2 regions of the Serratia grimesii genome follow, and region 2 is predicted to be linked to the other one. Evidence: predicted binding sites of a transcription regulator. Region 2 holds the regulator's gene; the other holds the start of a gene.
What was found. The regulator CRP, encoded in region 2, controls carbon source genes, mostly activating them, when cyclic AMP is high. The targets are predictions, from matches to a motif close to ATGTGANNNNNNTCACAT.
Positions count from the first base shown of each region.

Region 1: a site for CRP is predicted at 2,907-2,924, ahead of serA (phosphoglycerate dehydrogenase). Genes of this name have one in related genera too.

Region 1 covers NZ_LT883155.1:4,237,492-4,245,543, reverse strand. Annotated here, with positions in the region: gene SGBXF1_RS19930 (oxidative stress defense protein) at 1-699, shown strand, start outside; gene SGBXF1_RS19925 (LysR family transcriptional regulator ArgP) at 1,042-1,935, opposite strand; gene rpiA (ribose-5-phosphate isomerase RpiA) at 2,139-2,795, shown strand; gene serA (phosphoglycerate dehydrogenase) at 3,120-4,358, shown strand; gene SGBXF1_RS19910 (5-formyltetrahydrofolate cyclo-ligase) at 4,403-5,011, opposite strand; RNA gene ssrS (6S RNA) at 5,039-5,221, opposite strand; gene zapA (cell division protein ZapA) at 5,263-5,592, opposite strand; gene SGBXF1_RS19895 (YecA/YgfB family protein) at 5,914-6,492, shown strand; gene pepP (Xaa-Pro aminopeptidase) at 6,555-7,868, shown strand; gene ubiH (2-octaprenyl-6-methoxyphenyl hydroxylase) at 7,873-8,052, shown strand, end outside.
Region 2 covers NZ_LT883155.1:4,785,144-4,793,195, forward strand. Annotated here, with positions in the region: gene SGBXF1_RS22395 (MFS transporter) at 1-488, opposite strand, end outside; gene SGBXF1_RS22400 (LysR substrate-binding domain-containing protein) at 684-1,592, shown strand; gene SGBXF1_RS22405 (OsmC family protein) at 1,595-2,002, opposite strand; gene crp (cAMP-activated global transcriptional regulator CRP) at 2,382-3,014, shown strand; gene SGBXF1_RS22415 (YccS/YhfK family putative transporter) at 3,069-5,144, shown strand; gene argD (bifunctional acetylornithine/succinyldiaminopimelate transaminase) at 5,182-6,399, opposite strand; gene SGBXF1_RS22425 (aminodeoxychorismate synthase component II) at 6,531-7,106, opposite strand; gene SGBXF1_RS22430 (helicase HerA-like domain-containing protein) at 7,212-8,052, opposite strand, start outside.

The sequences.
Region 1 (8,052 bases), 550 kb from region 2:
ATTGGATTAGGGACATTACCTCTGGCGCTGCAAGCGGCTGAAGTGCCGGAAGGGCCGCACGTGGTGACCTCAGGCACATCTAGCGTTGATGCGACACCAGACATCGCCACTCTGGCGATCGAAGTCAGCGTATCCTCCAAAGACGCTGCACAGGCGAAAAAGCAGGTCGATGAGCGTGTCGCGCAGTACTTTGATTTCCTGCAAAAAAACAACATTGAAAAGAAAGACATCAGTGCTGCTAACCTGCGCACTCAGCCAGAATATGATTACCTGAAAACCGGTGAGTCAGTGCTGAAAGGCTACCGTGCGGTACGCCAGGTGCAGGTGACGCTACGCCAGTTGGATAAGTTGAATGAGCTGCTGGACGGTGCACTGAAATCTGGCCTGAATGAGATCCGCGCCGTGGAATTGGGTGTGGCAAAACCGGATGTGTACCGCGAGCAAGCACGTCAAAAAGCTATCGAGAACGCGACGCAACAGGCAGCTTCATTGGCAAAAGGCTTTAACGCTAAACTGGGGCCGGTCTACAGCATTCGTTACCATGTCGCTAACTACCAGCCGATGCCAGTAGCGCGTATGTATAAATCTGCGGGTGCAGCAGCGGAATCTGACGCAGCGCAAACCTACGAACAGCAGAGCATTCACTTTGATGATCAGGTGGATGTGGTGTTTGAGCTGCAGCGTAACGCAGCACAATAATATACCCGTCATACTTGAAGCAGCATCTGTGTTGGCTGCAGGCAGTCACCCCAGTCACTTACTTGAGTAAGCTCCTGGGGACTCCTGCCTTGGCCGCGTTACTCGGCAAAGCCTCGCCCCGTTGGGGCCAGCGCAAGCGCTGTTCAACAAAACTGTGGTTTTGTTGTGATGCAACTCCAATTATTTAGGGTATAAGATTGGTTTTTCAGACGACGGATTAAGCCGCGTAAGGGCTAAACCTGTAGGGGTCGAACATGTTCGACCTGATTTGACCTATTGATTATGCAATAGGGCGCAGCATGCTGCGCCCCTACCATGAAATAACCGCACAACCTTTTCTATTTAATCCTGTCGCAGAACCTGGCGGCCGTGCTCAAGCAGGGCATCTGTCACTTTACGCATCATGCGGCTTTCCGGCGCGAAGCGGTGCCAGAACAGCATGCGGCGCTGGAACAAGCCCGGTGTCAGATCGATAAGCTCGCCTGAATCCAACTCTTTCTCAATCTGCAAATGCGGAATCATGCAGCAGGTGGTGCCCTGGCGTGCCAACTGCACGAAGGCTTCCGATGAGTTCACGATATGGCAGGGGACGCTGCCCGGCGACAGATCAAAGTTTTGCTGTAGGAAGGCCTGATGCATATCGTCGAGATGATCGAACGCGACCGCAGGCGCTTTTAGCAGCGCGGAGCGCGTAACGCCATTCGGGAAGTAACGCTCGGCAAAGCCTTTTGAGGCGACAAACAGATAATCCAGTGCACCCAGTTGATCTACCAGACAGCTTGGCAGCGGCTGTGGCTGAATACTCACTGCGCCCACCACTTCGCCGCGCCTCAGGCGTTCCTGAGTACGTGTTTCGTCTTCTACCTGGAGATTGAGACGGATAGGAGAGTCGGTCAGTACCGGTTTTAGGGCCGGCAGCAGCCAGGTTGCCAGGCTGTCGGCGTTGACCGCCAGCGACAGCAGCAGCGGCGTATCAATGCCGGTGTCGTTACCCAACCATTCTTCTTCCAGTAACTCAACCTGATGCAGCAACGCCAACAGTTTCTGGCCCTGTTCGGTCGGTCGTGGTGGCACGGTGCGCACCAACAGCGGTTGGCCGAACAGGTTTTCCAACTGCTTGATGCGCTGGGATACTGCCGATTGGGTGATACAAAGTTTTTGCGCGGCGCGCTCAAAGCCACGCTCACGGATCACCGCGTCCAGCGCTTGTAGCGTTCGATAGTCTGGGCGTTTCATCGGAAAGATATCCCTTAAAGTAAATTGATACAGGCACTATGCCACATCTCTGGTGTTTTACAGGTGGAAAATCATCGGGCTATATTGCCGCGATGCGCCTAAAAATGCGGCTTAAGGCAAAGAAGTGTGATCCTGCCTGAGTGAAAAAGAGTGATTTACCCTATAATACGCACACGTTTTCGTACAGAGGCAAGGGACATATTATGACGCAGGATGAACTGAAAAAAGCGGTTGGCTGGGCAGCGTTGGATTACGTTACCCCAGGCACCATCGTCGGTGTTGGCACTGGCTCGACCGCCGCCCATTTTATTGATGCGCTCGGCTCGATCAAGCACCAAATTGAAGGGGCGGTGTCCAGCTCTGACGCTTCCACGGCCAAGTTGAAAAGCCTTGGCATCCACGTGTTCGACAGCAATGAAGTAGATTCACTGGATATCTATGTCGACGGTGCGGATGAAATCAACCGTCAGATGCAGATGATCAAAGGCGGCGGTGCTGCGCTGACGCGTGAAAAAATCATTGCCGCCATTGCGCGCAAGTTTATCTGTATCGTCGATTCGACCAAGCAGGTCGACGTGCTGGGCAAATTCCCATTGCCGGTGGAAGTGATCCCGATGGCGCGCTCCTACGTCGCACGTGAGCTGGTGAAACTGGGCGGTCTGCCGGAGTATCGCCAGAATGTGTTGACCGATAACGGCAACGTGATCCTCGATGTACATAACCTGAGCATCGTCGATGCCATTGCGTTAGAAAACAAAATTAACGGTATCGCTGGTGTTGTCACCGTCGGTCTGTTCGCCAACCGTGGTGCTGATGTGGCGCTGGTTGGGACACCTGAGGGTGTGAAGGTCGTCCAATAACCGAAGGTGCCTTTGGGGCGTCCCCTGCATCGCACCTTTGTATGCGGTCTTGGATCCTACCGGACCGCATAATTCACTGGCTAAAACATCTTTTATTAAAAGCGCTAAATTTGGTGACATATGTCACATTACGGGCGTTAGCTCCACGAAGCTCCTGTCTAATTCTTTCCCTTTGGCATTTTCTGCCAGAAACCACCGACAACGCTGAGCCTTGTACTGACGGGCGGGCAATCGTTTGTATTGCCGCCTGCGTTATTTTTGTTATGTTGGATGGGTGCTGTTTAACAACAGCCGCTTCTGAAGTCTGAACATAGGGTCGGGTAAATGGCAAAAGTATCATTGGAGAAAGACAGGATTAAATTCCTGTTGGTGGAAGGGGTTCATCAGAGCACGGTAGATAATCTGCTGGCAGCCGGATATACCAACATTGAATATCACAAAGGTGCGTTAGACACCGAATCGCTTAAGGCATCCATTCGCGATGCTCACTTCGTCGGCATCCGATCGCGTACGCATCTGACCGAAGAGGTTTTCGCTGCCGCAGAAAAGCTGGTGGCGGTGGGCTGTTTCTGTATCGGTACTAACCAGGTTGATCTGAAGGCGGCGACCAAACGCGGCGTTCCGGTGTTTAACGCACCTTTCTCTAATACCCGATCCGTGGCCGAAATGGTGCTGGGCGAACTGCTGCTGCTGTTGCGTGGTATTCCGTCCGCTAACGCCAAGGCGCACCGCGGTGAATGGCAGAAACTGGCCGTTGGCTCGTTTGAGGCACGCGGCAAGAAGTTGGGGATTATTGGCTACGGCCATATCGGCACCCAGTTGGGCATTCTGGCCGAAGGCTTGGGCATGAAAGTGTTCTTTTACGATATTGAGAACAAGCTGCCATTAGGCAATGCCCAGCAGGTACGTCACCTGTCTGATCTGCTCAACATGAGCGATGTGGTGACGCTGCATGTGCCGGAAACCCTGTCGACCAAGAACATGATGGGCGCAGAAGAGTTGGCGCTAATGAAGCCAGGTTCTATTCTGATCAACGCTTCACGCGGCACTGTGGTTGATATCCCTGCGCTGTGTAACGTACTGGCCAGCAAACATTTAGCCGGCGCGGCGATCGACGTATTCCCGGAAGAGCCTGCAACTAACAGCGAGCCGTTTAACTCACCGCTGTGCGAGTTCGATAATGTGATTCTGACCCCGCACATTGGTGGTTCTACGCAGGAAGCGCAGGAAAATATCGGTGATGAAGTGGCTGGAAAACTGGCGAAATACTCCGACAACGGGTCGACACTGTCTGCGGTCAACTTCCCGGAAGTGTCGCTGCCTGCACACAGTGCTAACGCAAGCCGCTTGCTGCATATTCATGAAAACCGCCCTGGCATACTGACGCAAATTAACCAGATTTTCGCGGAAGAAGGGGTGAACATTGCTGCGCAGTATCTGCAAACTGGCCCGGAAATCGGTTATGTGGTCATCGACATTGACGCAGAAACTGAACGTGCCGACGCTGCACTGCAACGTATGAAGGCGATTGCCGGCACCATCCGTGCTCGCTTGCTGCTCTGATTGAAAGCGTTTTGACAAAAAGGCCGGATTACTCCGGCCTTTTGCTATTTAGCTATCTGCCAAACCCAATTCTGCGACGGGGTCACGATCTCCGGCAGCGGGATATCCCAATGTTCCGCCGGTATCTGTTCCACTTGTTGGCAATCATGAGCTAACCCGATGGGGTAAGGACCTGTTTGCTGCCAGTTTTGCAGGGTTCGATCATAGAATCCGCCGCCCATACCTAAACGCTGGCCCGAGCTGTCAAACGCCACCAATGGCGTCAACACCACGTCGAGTGACCCTACCGGCACGACGTTACGCACATCGAGCTGTGGCTCAAGGATATTGAAGCGGTTGCTAATCAGTGGTGTTTCCGGGGTATAGCGCAGAAATAACAGATTCCCTGGGCTAAATGGATGCAAGACCGGCAGGTAAACATGTAAACCTTGTCGCCATAGCCGTTCAATCAGCGGGCGGGTGTCTAGCTCGCCATCAAACGACAAAAATACCGCAATGCTTTGTGCTGCCAGAATACGTGGATGTACCGCAATGCGTTCAGCCGTCTGCAATGCAAAGGTGTGTTGTTGTTCAGGCGTTAAAGCGCGTCGACGCTGGCGGATTTGATGTCGGATATCTTGCCGCTGTTGGGCATATTGGGCTTGAAAAGACATAGTCAGCACACATACCGCTGAGGAAGGGGAATCTCCGAGATGCCGTCGCAGGCTGTAACCCTTGAACCCATGGTTCAAGGTGAACGTGCTGTCGCAATCTTAAGGCTTCTCGGCGGGCCGAGCATGCACACCGATCGCGGATCATCACATTCTGTTGGTACTAAATATCGGCTCAGGGGACTGGCCCGCTGGCGAACATCTCAGAGAAATTTTTTACTCGTTGCCGAAACCTTGGATTTCAGCAAATTAAGTTATTCGAATTGTGCATCCTGACGTTCAGAGATGCGACCTTGTTCAAGCAACGCTTGTTCAATGGTCTGTTGCAGCATACGAATGCGTTGTTCCATATTGGACGCATAATCACGGGTTTTCAACCGTTCTTGAGCAAGTTCGTGACAAACGTTCAATGCTGCGATGAAAACGAGCTGCTCAGTATTTGTGACTCTAGTGCGAACTTTAAGATCTTGCAACCGTTCGTTAAGATCGACCGCTGCCATGTTCAACGCATCTTGTTGTTCTGGCGGGCAATTGACTCTTAAAGAGCGACCAAAAATTTGAATATCTACTGGTTGTGCAGACATGCCACCTTCCTGCCTAAATTTCGCGCCAGCCCCAGCCTACCCTTACCGGGCCAACCAAAGCGGGCGCCACTATATATACCTAGGTACCAAGATACAACCCCTTTTTCAGTACCTGGTTGTAATCTACTGTGACAGACATTACCAGTCAAAAAAGGGTTTCAAAATGCGTATTTAGCGTCATTTTGATCCTTGCCGGCAGTGTGTGAGATCTGACACATCACGATTATAACTAGCCACTGAGGTGTCGCGCTTATCTGGTACAGCGACGGACCTTGGTGGTAGCATAACACGAACTTATCCTGCCAACGATGACGAATGCGCATGTCTATACAGAATACATTTCCAAGTTACCAATCTTTGACCGTTGCCCTTAACCAGCAAGCGGTGGCATTAACCGCAGCAGAAATGCACGGCCTGATCAGCGGCCTGCTGTGCGGTGGCAGCCGTGACGCCGGCTGGCAATCGCTGGTCTATGATCTGACGAATGAAGGCGTGGCCTTCCCGCAGGCGCTGAGCCTGCCATTGCAGCAACTTCATGAGATTACGCGTGAAACGTTGGAAGACGACGATTTCATGTTCCAACTGATGATGCCGGAAGGCGAAACGGTCAGCGTGTTCGACCGCGCGGATGCTCTGGCCGGTTGGGTGAATCATTTTCTCCTCGGGCTCGGCATGATGCAGCCGAAATTGGCTCAGGTGAAAGACGAAGTGGGTGAGGCGATCGACGATTTGCGCAATATCGCCCAGCTCGGTTATGACGAAGACGAAGACCAGGAAGAGCTTGAGCACTCTCTGGAGGAAGTGGTGGAGTATGTTCGTGTTGCCGCCATTTTATGCCATACCGAATTTACCCGTCGCAAACCAACGGCGCCGGAAAATGCCAAGCCGACCTTGCACTAAACATCCGAATTCACGTCCTTAGATGGCCGTGAGCACAGGCAGATTGATTTCAGGAGAAGGTGATGACTCAGCAGGAATTCAACAGCCGCCGTCAGGCGCTGTTGGCGAAAATGGCTCCGGCCAGCGCGGCAATTATTTTCTCTGCGCCGGAAGCAACGCGCAGTGCAGACACAGAATACCCTTACCGTCAGAACAGCGATTTCTGGTATCTGACTGGTTTCAACGAGCCGGAAGCGGTGTTGATTCTGGTGAAGAGCGACGAGACGCATAACCACAGCGTACTGTTTAACCGGGTGCGTGATCTGACGGCAGAAATCTGGTTTGGCCGCCGCCTGGGACAAGATGCTGCCCCGGCGAAACTGGGCGTGGATCGTGCGCTGTCGTTTGATGAAATCAACGAGCAATTACCCCTGCTGCTCAACGGTCTGGACGTGGTTTACCACGCGCAGGGCCAATATGCTTATGCCGATCTGATCCTGTTCTCGGCGCTAGACAAGCTACGCAAGGGGTTCCGCCAAAACCTGCAGGCACCGGCGACTATGACGGACTGGCGTCCATGGCTGCATGAAATGCGTCTGTTCAAGTCGTCTGAAGAGATGGTGATAATGCGCCGCGCTGGTGAGATCAGTGCATTGGCACATACCCGTGCGATGCAGAAATGCCGTCCCGGTATGTTCGAATATCAGCTTGAGGCGGAGATTCATCATGAATTCACCCGCTCCGGCGCCCGCTATCCGTCTTACAACACCATCGTCGGTGGGGGTGAGAACGCCTGCATTCTGCACTACACCGAGAACGAAAGTGAATTGCGCGATGGAGACCTGGTGCTGATCGACGCAGGCTGTGAGTATAAAGGTTATGCAGGTGATATCACCCGTACCTTCCCGGTCAACGGCAAATTCAGCCGACCGCAGCGCGCGGTGTATGACATCGTGCTGGCGTCACTGACGCGGGCATTGGAGATGTTCAAGCCGGGTATCAGTATCCGTGTCGTGAACGACGAAGTGGTACGTATCATGATTACCGGGCTGGTTGAGCTGGGGATCTTGAAAGGCGAAGTGGAGCAGTTGATTGCCGAGCAGGCGCATCGCCAATTCTATATGCATGGTCTGGGGCACTGGCTGGGGCTGGATGTGCATGATGTCGGCCATTATGGCACGCCAGACCGTGACCGTACGCTGGAGCCGGGCATGGTGCTGACTGTTGAGCCGGGGCTGTATATTGCGCCGGACGCAGATGTGCCAGAGGAATATCGTGGCATGGGCATTCGTATTGAAGACGACATTTTAATCACCGCGACCGGCATTGAGAACCTGACTGCCAGCGTAGTGAAAGACGCTGAGGCCATAGAAGCACTGATGGCGGCGGCAAGGTAATAGCATGAGTGTAATCATCGTTGGTGGCGGTATGGCGGGCGCAACGTTGGCGCTGGCTATCTCGTCACTTACTCAGGGACGATTGGCGGTTGATTTGGTCGAAGCGACCCGGCCAGACGACCGCAGCCATCCGGGATTTGACGCCCGTGCCATTGCCTTGGCGCAGGGCACTTGTCAGCAGTTG
Region 2 (8,052 bases):
GAACCGCGCCAGCCGATATGTTCGAGACAATAAACGGCCACAAGAGGCCCGGCAGTCATTGCCAACCCTGCGGAAGACAACAAAATAGACTGCGCGAACGTGCGCTGCTCAAGAGGGAAATTGGCCACGACCGCTTTGGCGCATGAACTTGGATATCCAGAATGACCAATACCAGACAGGAAACGGAAGGTCACCAGCAGGCCCAGACCGAACCCCAGCAGGCCGAAACATAGTGCAAAGCCCCCCAGTAAAAACAGAGAACTGCACAGCACTTTCTTAAAGCCAAAACGATCGCAGAGCCAACCCGCCGGTATCTGGAACAATGAATACGCCAGGAAGAACATCCCTGTGATATAGCCCAGTTGCTCTGCCTGCAAATTAAACTCTCGTTCAATAGGCAACAGCGCAAAACCCATAACACTCTTGTCGATGTAAACCACTACATAACCCACAAACAGCAAAAAAATCATTAGCGAACGATTTTTCATAGCTGATATTCCTTTAAGTTATCGCCCCAGTGTATGCCCGACAGAATGGGCACGCGGTAATAGTGTGCGCTTCGTCACTTTATAGTTTTAATAACAACCAATTAAGTCATACATGGCGAAATTATAGGCTTTACGCAGGCGGCGTAAGATGCAATCTTTTAAGCGGTGATGCTTTTTACTGATAGGGGGGGATGAGTGCGCTATTTACCTAAGTTGCAGCAGTTAAAGGTATTCCAACAGGTCATCCGCAGCGGCAGCATCCGTGGTGCGGCTCGCGCCCTGGGGCAATCCCAACCCGCAGTGAGCCGTAGCATCCGCGAACTGGAGCAAACGTTGGAAACCCAGTTAATTCTGCGCAGTAGCCAAGGGATGACGTTAACCGCAACCGGCCGTGCTTTTTCGCTGCGGATGCAGCTTATCCTGGAGGAATTGCAGCGCGCTTCCGATGAGATCCAGCAACTCAATCAACATTCACAGGGTAGCGTCGCCATCGGCTGCTCTTCGTTACTGGCACTTACGGTACTGCCAGGGCTGGTAGATGCGTTCAAATGTCAGTTCCCGCAAGCCAACCTGATAATCCGCGAAGCGCAGCTATCTACTCTGTTGCCGGCCTTGCGTGAGGGGAGACTGGATTTCGTCGTCGGCACTGTTAGCCCAGGACTTCCGCTGGAAGAAATGTGTCATGAGCCGTTATTCAACGCGCCATTTTGCATTATCGCACGTGATGGGCACCCGCTGGCGCAGGCAACGTCGCTGGATGATTTGCGGCAAGCCAAGTGGCTGCTGCCGGAAACCGACATGGGGTATTATCATCAATTACAGTCAGTACTCGGAAACTTTTATCAACAGTTGACCCATGCGCCGATTCGTTCGGATTCTGTAGTCTGTGGACTGAACATGGTGTTGGAAACGGACTGTTTGACTATCGTGGCGCGGGCGATGAGCAACCCATTCTCTTTGCGGGGAAAATTGGCAATCCTGCCTATCGACACTTTGCCACAGGCGCAATATGGCGTGCTGTATTCGCAAAAATCGCCGCTGACAGTGACGGCGCGGCGATTTCTCGATTTATTACGTACCCATTGCCAACGCTACAGCTGGTAGGGTCAGGCTACGTCGCGGATCTCGAAGCTGTGAGTCACACTGGCGGCCTTACTCAGCATCAATGACACCGAGCAGTATTTCTCTGCCGAGAGGTTCACCGCCCGCTCAACGACTTTGTCACTCAGATCCTTACCGGTCACGATAAAATGCAGGTTGATATGGGTGAACAAACGCGGTGCTTCTTCACGTCGTTCAGAAGTCAGCTTGACCTCGCAGTCGCGCACATCATTACGCCCTTTTTGCAAGATCGACACCACATCGATAGCACTGCACCCCCCCACCGACATCAGCACCATTTCCATCGGGCTAGGCGCTTTATCGCCCGCATTGCCGTCCATCAATACCTGATGGCCAGACGCGGACTCACCCAGAAACGTTAACCCTTCCACCCACTTAACTCTTGCCTGCATGCTGGTCACTCCGGTTAATTTCTTAAAATCAGGGTACGCTTTCGCATAGAAACTGGCAACGGAACCTGATGCTAATCATGCTGAAGCGAGACAACACAAGACACCCGCCTCACTCTGTGCTACAAACAGAGCCGCAATAAATCTTTCCGGGACACTGATTTCAGGGAAACTCCCAGGGAAAGGCTCCTTTACCGGTATGTTAACAGAATGTAGCTTGCAGCTCTCCCGGCAAGTTAATATGCTAGAGCGACAGCGTATATTTATGACACGCCTCAAAATCTGCTGATAGCCACCATTAAAACAACGGCGACAACAGGTTTTACAGGGAACTCTGACCCCTGTGACACAAGGCAGCGATAACAACAGAGGATAACAGCGAATGGTTCTCGGCAAACCGCAAACAGACCCTACTCTCGAATGGTTCCTGTCTCATTGCCATATCCACAAATATCCATCCAAAAGTACGCTGATTCACCAAGGTGAAAAGGCCGAAACGCTTTACTACATCGTTAAAGGCTCCGTCGCGGTGCTGATTAAGGATGAAGAAGGTAAAGAGATGATTTTGTCCTACCTTAACCAGGGGGATTTCATCGGCGAGCTTGGATTATTTGAAGAAGGTCAGGAGCGTAGCGCCTGGGTTAGGGCGAAAACCGCCTGTGAAGTGGCTGAAATTTCCTACAAGAAATTCCGCCAGCTAATTCAGGTCAACCCAGACATCCTGATGCGCCTGTCAGCCCAGATGGCAAACCGTCTGCAGATAACGTCTGAGAAAGTGGGTAACCTCGCCTTCCTCGACGTTACAGGCCGTATCGCGCAAACACTGCTGAACCTGGCAAAACAACCTGATGCCATGACCCATCCTGATGGTATGCAGATTAAAATTACTCGCCAGGAAATTGGCCAGATCGTCGGTTGTTCACGTGAAACCGTTGGCCGTATTCTGAAAATGCTGGAAGATCAAAACCTGATCTCCGCGCACGGCAAAACTATTGTCGTTTACGGCACGCGTTAATCACTGAAAAAACGGCGCGATGTTTCGCGCCGTTTTTTTATGCCCCAAGTCATCATGTGGCGCCGACTGATTTACCACCCGGAAGTCAATTACGCACTGCGGCAAACGCTGGTGCTGTGCCTGCCAGTGCTACTCGGCCTGTTGATCGGCCAACTGCAATACGGACTGTTATTTTCTCTGGTTCCTGCCTGCTGTAATATTGCCGGGCTGGATACCCCTCACAAACGCTTCTTCAAACGCCTGATCGTCGGTGGTTCGCTATTTGCACTCAGCAGCCTGCTATTGCAGCAAGCATTGCTGTGGCACCTGCCGTTGCCGGTACTGATGCTCGGCCTGGCGCTGCTCCTCGGCGTAAGCGGTGAAATCAGCCCGTTACATGCCCGCCTGCTACCCGCCTCGCTGGTTGCTGCCATCTTTTCTCTCAGCATGGCCGGTACAGTTCCGCTTTGGCACGCACCGTTGCTATACGTCGTGGGCACAGCCTGGTACGGCCTGTTTACCTGGTTTTGGTTCACGCTGTGGAAAGAGCAACCGATGCGCGAGTCGCTCAATCAGCTCTATCTGGAACTGGCAGATTACTTTGAAGCCAAATATTCGCTGCTGACCCAACATACCGATCCACAGACCGCGTTACCGCCCCTGTTGGTGCGCCAGCAAAAAGTGATGGATCTAATCACCCTGCTGTATCAGCAGCTTAACTTTCTACCGCACGCCAGTAACCTCGAGCAAAAGCGCCTGCAGCGTACTTTTCAGGTCGCACTGGATTTGCAGGAACACATTACCGTCAGCCTGCATCTACCGGAAGAAGTGCAAAAACTGGTGGAACAGAGCCAAGCCGAAGCGATCATCCGCCGTAATGCACAGGTGATTGCCGGCCGCCTGCGCACGGTGGCGCACGATATTCTTTATCACCAGCATTCTCAGCGCTTCAATATGGACAATGAACTGGCGGCACTAGAAAAAGTGGCGACGCAGCACCCAGACAACCCGGTTGGGCAGTTCTGTTACTACCATTTCAGTCGCATCGCCCGTCTGCTGCGCACCCAGCACCCACTTTACCGTCGCGATTTGATGGCCAATCAAAACCGCCTGCCTTTCTGGCCCGCCTTGGTCAGCTATCTGTCATTCAAATCCAACGCCCTGCGCAATGCGGCGCGATTGGGTGTCACACTTGCTGCGGGCAGTAGCCTCGGGATGGTTTTCAACCTGCCTAAACCTTACTGGATCCTGTTGACCATCATGCTGGTGAGCCAGAACGGCTATAACGCCACCCGGGTACGTATCCAGCACCGTGCACTCGGTACTTTGGTCGGGCTGGTGATCGCTGCTGGCCTGCTGCAATTGCAGCTGCCTGAGGCAGAAACGCTCAGCGTGATGTTGGTGATCACTCTGCTCGCCTACTTGGTCTCGCGTAAAAACTACGGGCTGGCGGTGATTGGCTTTACGGTGACAGCGGTCTACACCTTGCAATTACTGGCGCTAAACGGCACCCATTTCTTGGTACCGCGCCTGATCGATACCTTGATTGGGTGTGTGCTGGTGTTCGGTAGCACCATCTGGTTGTGGCCGCAGTGGCAAAGCGGCTTGCTGCGTAAAAACGCCCACCAGGCGCTGGAGAACGATCAACAGGCATTGCGTTTGCTGCTGGAAGAGCAAGAACCCGACCCCAGTGCACTGGCCTATGCCCGTATGCAGGTCAATCAGGCGCACAATGCGCTTTTCACCTCATTGAATCAGGCGATGCAGGAACCGGGATTTGAATCGAGCTATCTGGCGGATATGCGCCTGTGGGTGACACACAGCCAGTTTATTGTCGAACACCTTAATGCGATGACTATTCTGGCGCGCGAGCACTATATGCTGACGCCAAAACTGGCGGAGGAATATCTGCAATCTTGTGAGATTGCGCTGCAAAGCTGTCAGCAACGGCTGGAGTACGACGGGCCAAGCAGTGGCAACAGCATTATGCAGCCGCCGGATTTGCACCCTGATATGCCGGTGACCGAAATGGAACGCCACCTGCGGCGTATTTTGTCGCACCTGAGCGTCATGCATACCATCTCGTCATTGGCCTGGAGCCAACGCCCACATCATGGCATTTGGCTGAAGCGTAAACTCCGCGATCAATAAGGGCGCCGTATGGCGCCCCCGTTATCAAGACAACGCATTAAGCGTTAATCACATCCTGCACGGCCAACTCAAACAATGCCATACCGTCATCGATGTCCTGAGTTTCCACAACCAGTGAAGGGGCAAAGCGAATGACATTTGGCCCTGCGTTAAGAATCATCAGCCCACGAGCGGCAGCAGCAGTCAGGAAGTCGCGCGCCTTGCCGTGGTATTGCGGAGTCAGCTCAGCGCCAATCAGCAAGCCCATGCCACGGATGTCACTGAAGATACCGTACTTCTCGCCAATCTTCTTTAATGCCTGCACGTAAAAACCATGGCGCAGTTCAATGCCACTCAGTACTTCTGGCGTATTGATCACGTCCAGCGCTGCTTCTGCCACAGCACAGGCTAGCGGGTTGCCACCGTAGGTGGTGCCATGAGTACCCACCTGCATTACCGAAGCAATGTCTTCGGTGGTCAACATGGCGCTGACAGGGAAACCACCACCGAGTGCTTTGGCTGTGGTAAGAATGTCCGGCGTTACACCATAATGCATGTAAGCGAACAGCTTACCGCTACGCCCCATACCACTTTGTACTTCATCGAATACCAGTAGCGCCTGGTGCTTATCGCAGAGTTCACGCACACCTTTGAGGAATTCGGCATTTACCGGGGTAATACCGCCCTCACCCTGAATCGGCTCCATCACTACCGCACAGGTGTGATCATCCATTATGGCTTTTACTGCGGCCAGATCGTTGAACGGCACGTGCACGATATCCGCAGGTTTCGGCCCAAAGCCGTCAGAATACTTGGCCTGCCCACCCACCGAGACGGTGAATAGCGTGCGACCGTGGAAAGCGTTATAAAACGCGATGATTTTGGTTTTATACGGACTGTGGCGGGTAATGGCGTAATGGCGCGCCAGCTTGAAGGCCGCTTCGTTGGCTTCTGCACCGGAGTTGGCGAAAAACACCCGGTCGGCAAAGGTGGCGTTGATCAACTTGGTGGCCAGACGCAGCGCTGGCTCGTTAGTAAAAACGTTGCTGGTATGCCACAGGGTTTCGCCCTGCTGTTTCAGCGCCTCGACCAAAGCCGGGTGACAGTGCCCTAACGCCGTCACCGCAATGCCGCCAGAGAAATCGATATACTCTTTCCCCTGCTGGTCCCACACGCGGCTGCCTTTGCCCCTGACCGGAACAAACTGCGCGGGTGCATAAACAGGCAGGATAACCTGGTCAAAGGTACTGCGGTTAACTGCGGATTTTTCGGTCATTATGGGGCCCACCCTAAATGTGACTCAGTCTTTTGGTTGCGATTGAGTGAAAATATAATCACAAAATATGCATAAAAAACCAATAAAGGGCAAACGCAAATCGTCTTCGCGGTTAAAAAAAACCTAACCGGTTAACTTTTAAGGAAATTATCCAGCAGCTGGTGGCCCTGCTCGCTAAGGATACTCTCCGGGTGGAACTGCACCCCTTCCAGCGCCAGTTGGCGGTGGCGGATCCCCATAATTTCATCGCGTACGCCGTCGCGCTCGCTCCAGGCCGTCACGTCAAAACAGTCCGGCAAAGTAGCAGCCTCAAGCACCAACGAGTGGTAGCGCGTCACGGTCAAAGGATTGTTCAGCCCGTGAAAAACACCGCTGTCGAAATGGCGGATCGCCGAGGTTTTACCATGCATGACTTCACGTGCACGCACCACCTTAGCCCCAAAGACCTGCCCCAGCGCCTGATGGCCCAGACAAACACCGAGGATCGGCAATTTACCGGCAAAATGACGGATGGCATCCAGCGAGATGCCGGCTTCGTTCGGGGTACAAGGACCGGGGGAGATCACTAAACGCTGCGGCGCCAGCCGTTCAATATCGGTCAGTTGCAGCTCATCATTGCGCTTTACCAACACCTCGGCGCCCAATTCGCAGAAGTACTGGTAAAGGTTATAGGTAAAAGAGTCGTAGTTATCGATCAACAGCAGCATAGTGTTTCCAACGGACATCATCGTAGGGAGCGAATATCTTGCCCCGATTTACACGGGCGCAGTATACAACGCCCCTACAATACCGCCGCTACCGATAATTTCAGCTTACTTTTTGCGGCCACCCATAATCGAGCCCAGCACGCCACGCAGGATCTGGCGGCCAAGGTCACGTGCCATGCTCTTGGCGGCGGTCTGGACGACACCGTCACGCTTACCGCCACGCGGGCCGGTAGAACCAAACAGAATTTCGTTCAATCCGCCCATCAAGCCACCGCCCGCCTGCTGTTGTGCCTGAGGTTGTGGTGCTGGCTGGCCTGCTTGCGGCGTGCCAACGGTAGAAAAACCCTGAGCTGACAGTTTTTCATAGGCAGACTCACGGTCAACCATATCTTCGTAACGCCCATACAGCGGCGACTTATTGATCGCACTGTTCAGCCCTTCCGCCCCCAGCATGCCCATCTTGGATTCCGGCGCGATCACCATCGCCCGTTCCACCACATTAGGACGCCCTTTTTCATCGAGGAAAGAGACCAACGCCTCGCCCACGCCCAGTTCGGTGATCGCCGTTTCGGCATCGAAGGCCGGATTGGCACGCATGGTTTGTGCCGCAGCCTTCACCGCCTTCTGGTCACGCGGCGTAAAAGCACGTAACGCATGCTGTACGCGATTACCTAACTGCCCCAGCACGCTGTCCGGGATATCCAGTGGGTTCTGGGTCACAAAGTAGATGCCGACGCCTTTGGAGCGGATCAGGCGCACCACCTGCTCGATTTTGGTCAGCAATGCCGCCGGCGCATCGTTGAACAACAGATGCGCTTCATCGAAGAAGAACACCAGCTTCGGCTGTTCCGGGTCGCCCACCTCCGGCAGGTGTTCGAATAGCTCAGCCAAGAGCCACAGCAGGAAAACCGAATACAGTTTCGGCTGATTAATCAGCTTATCAGCC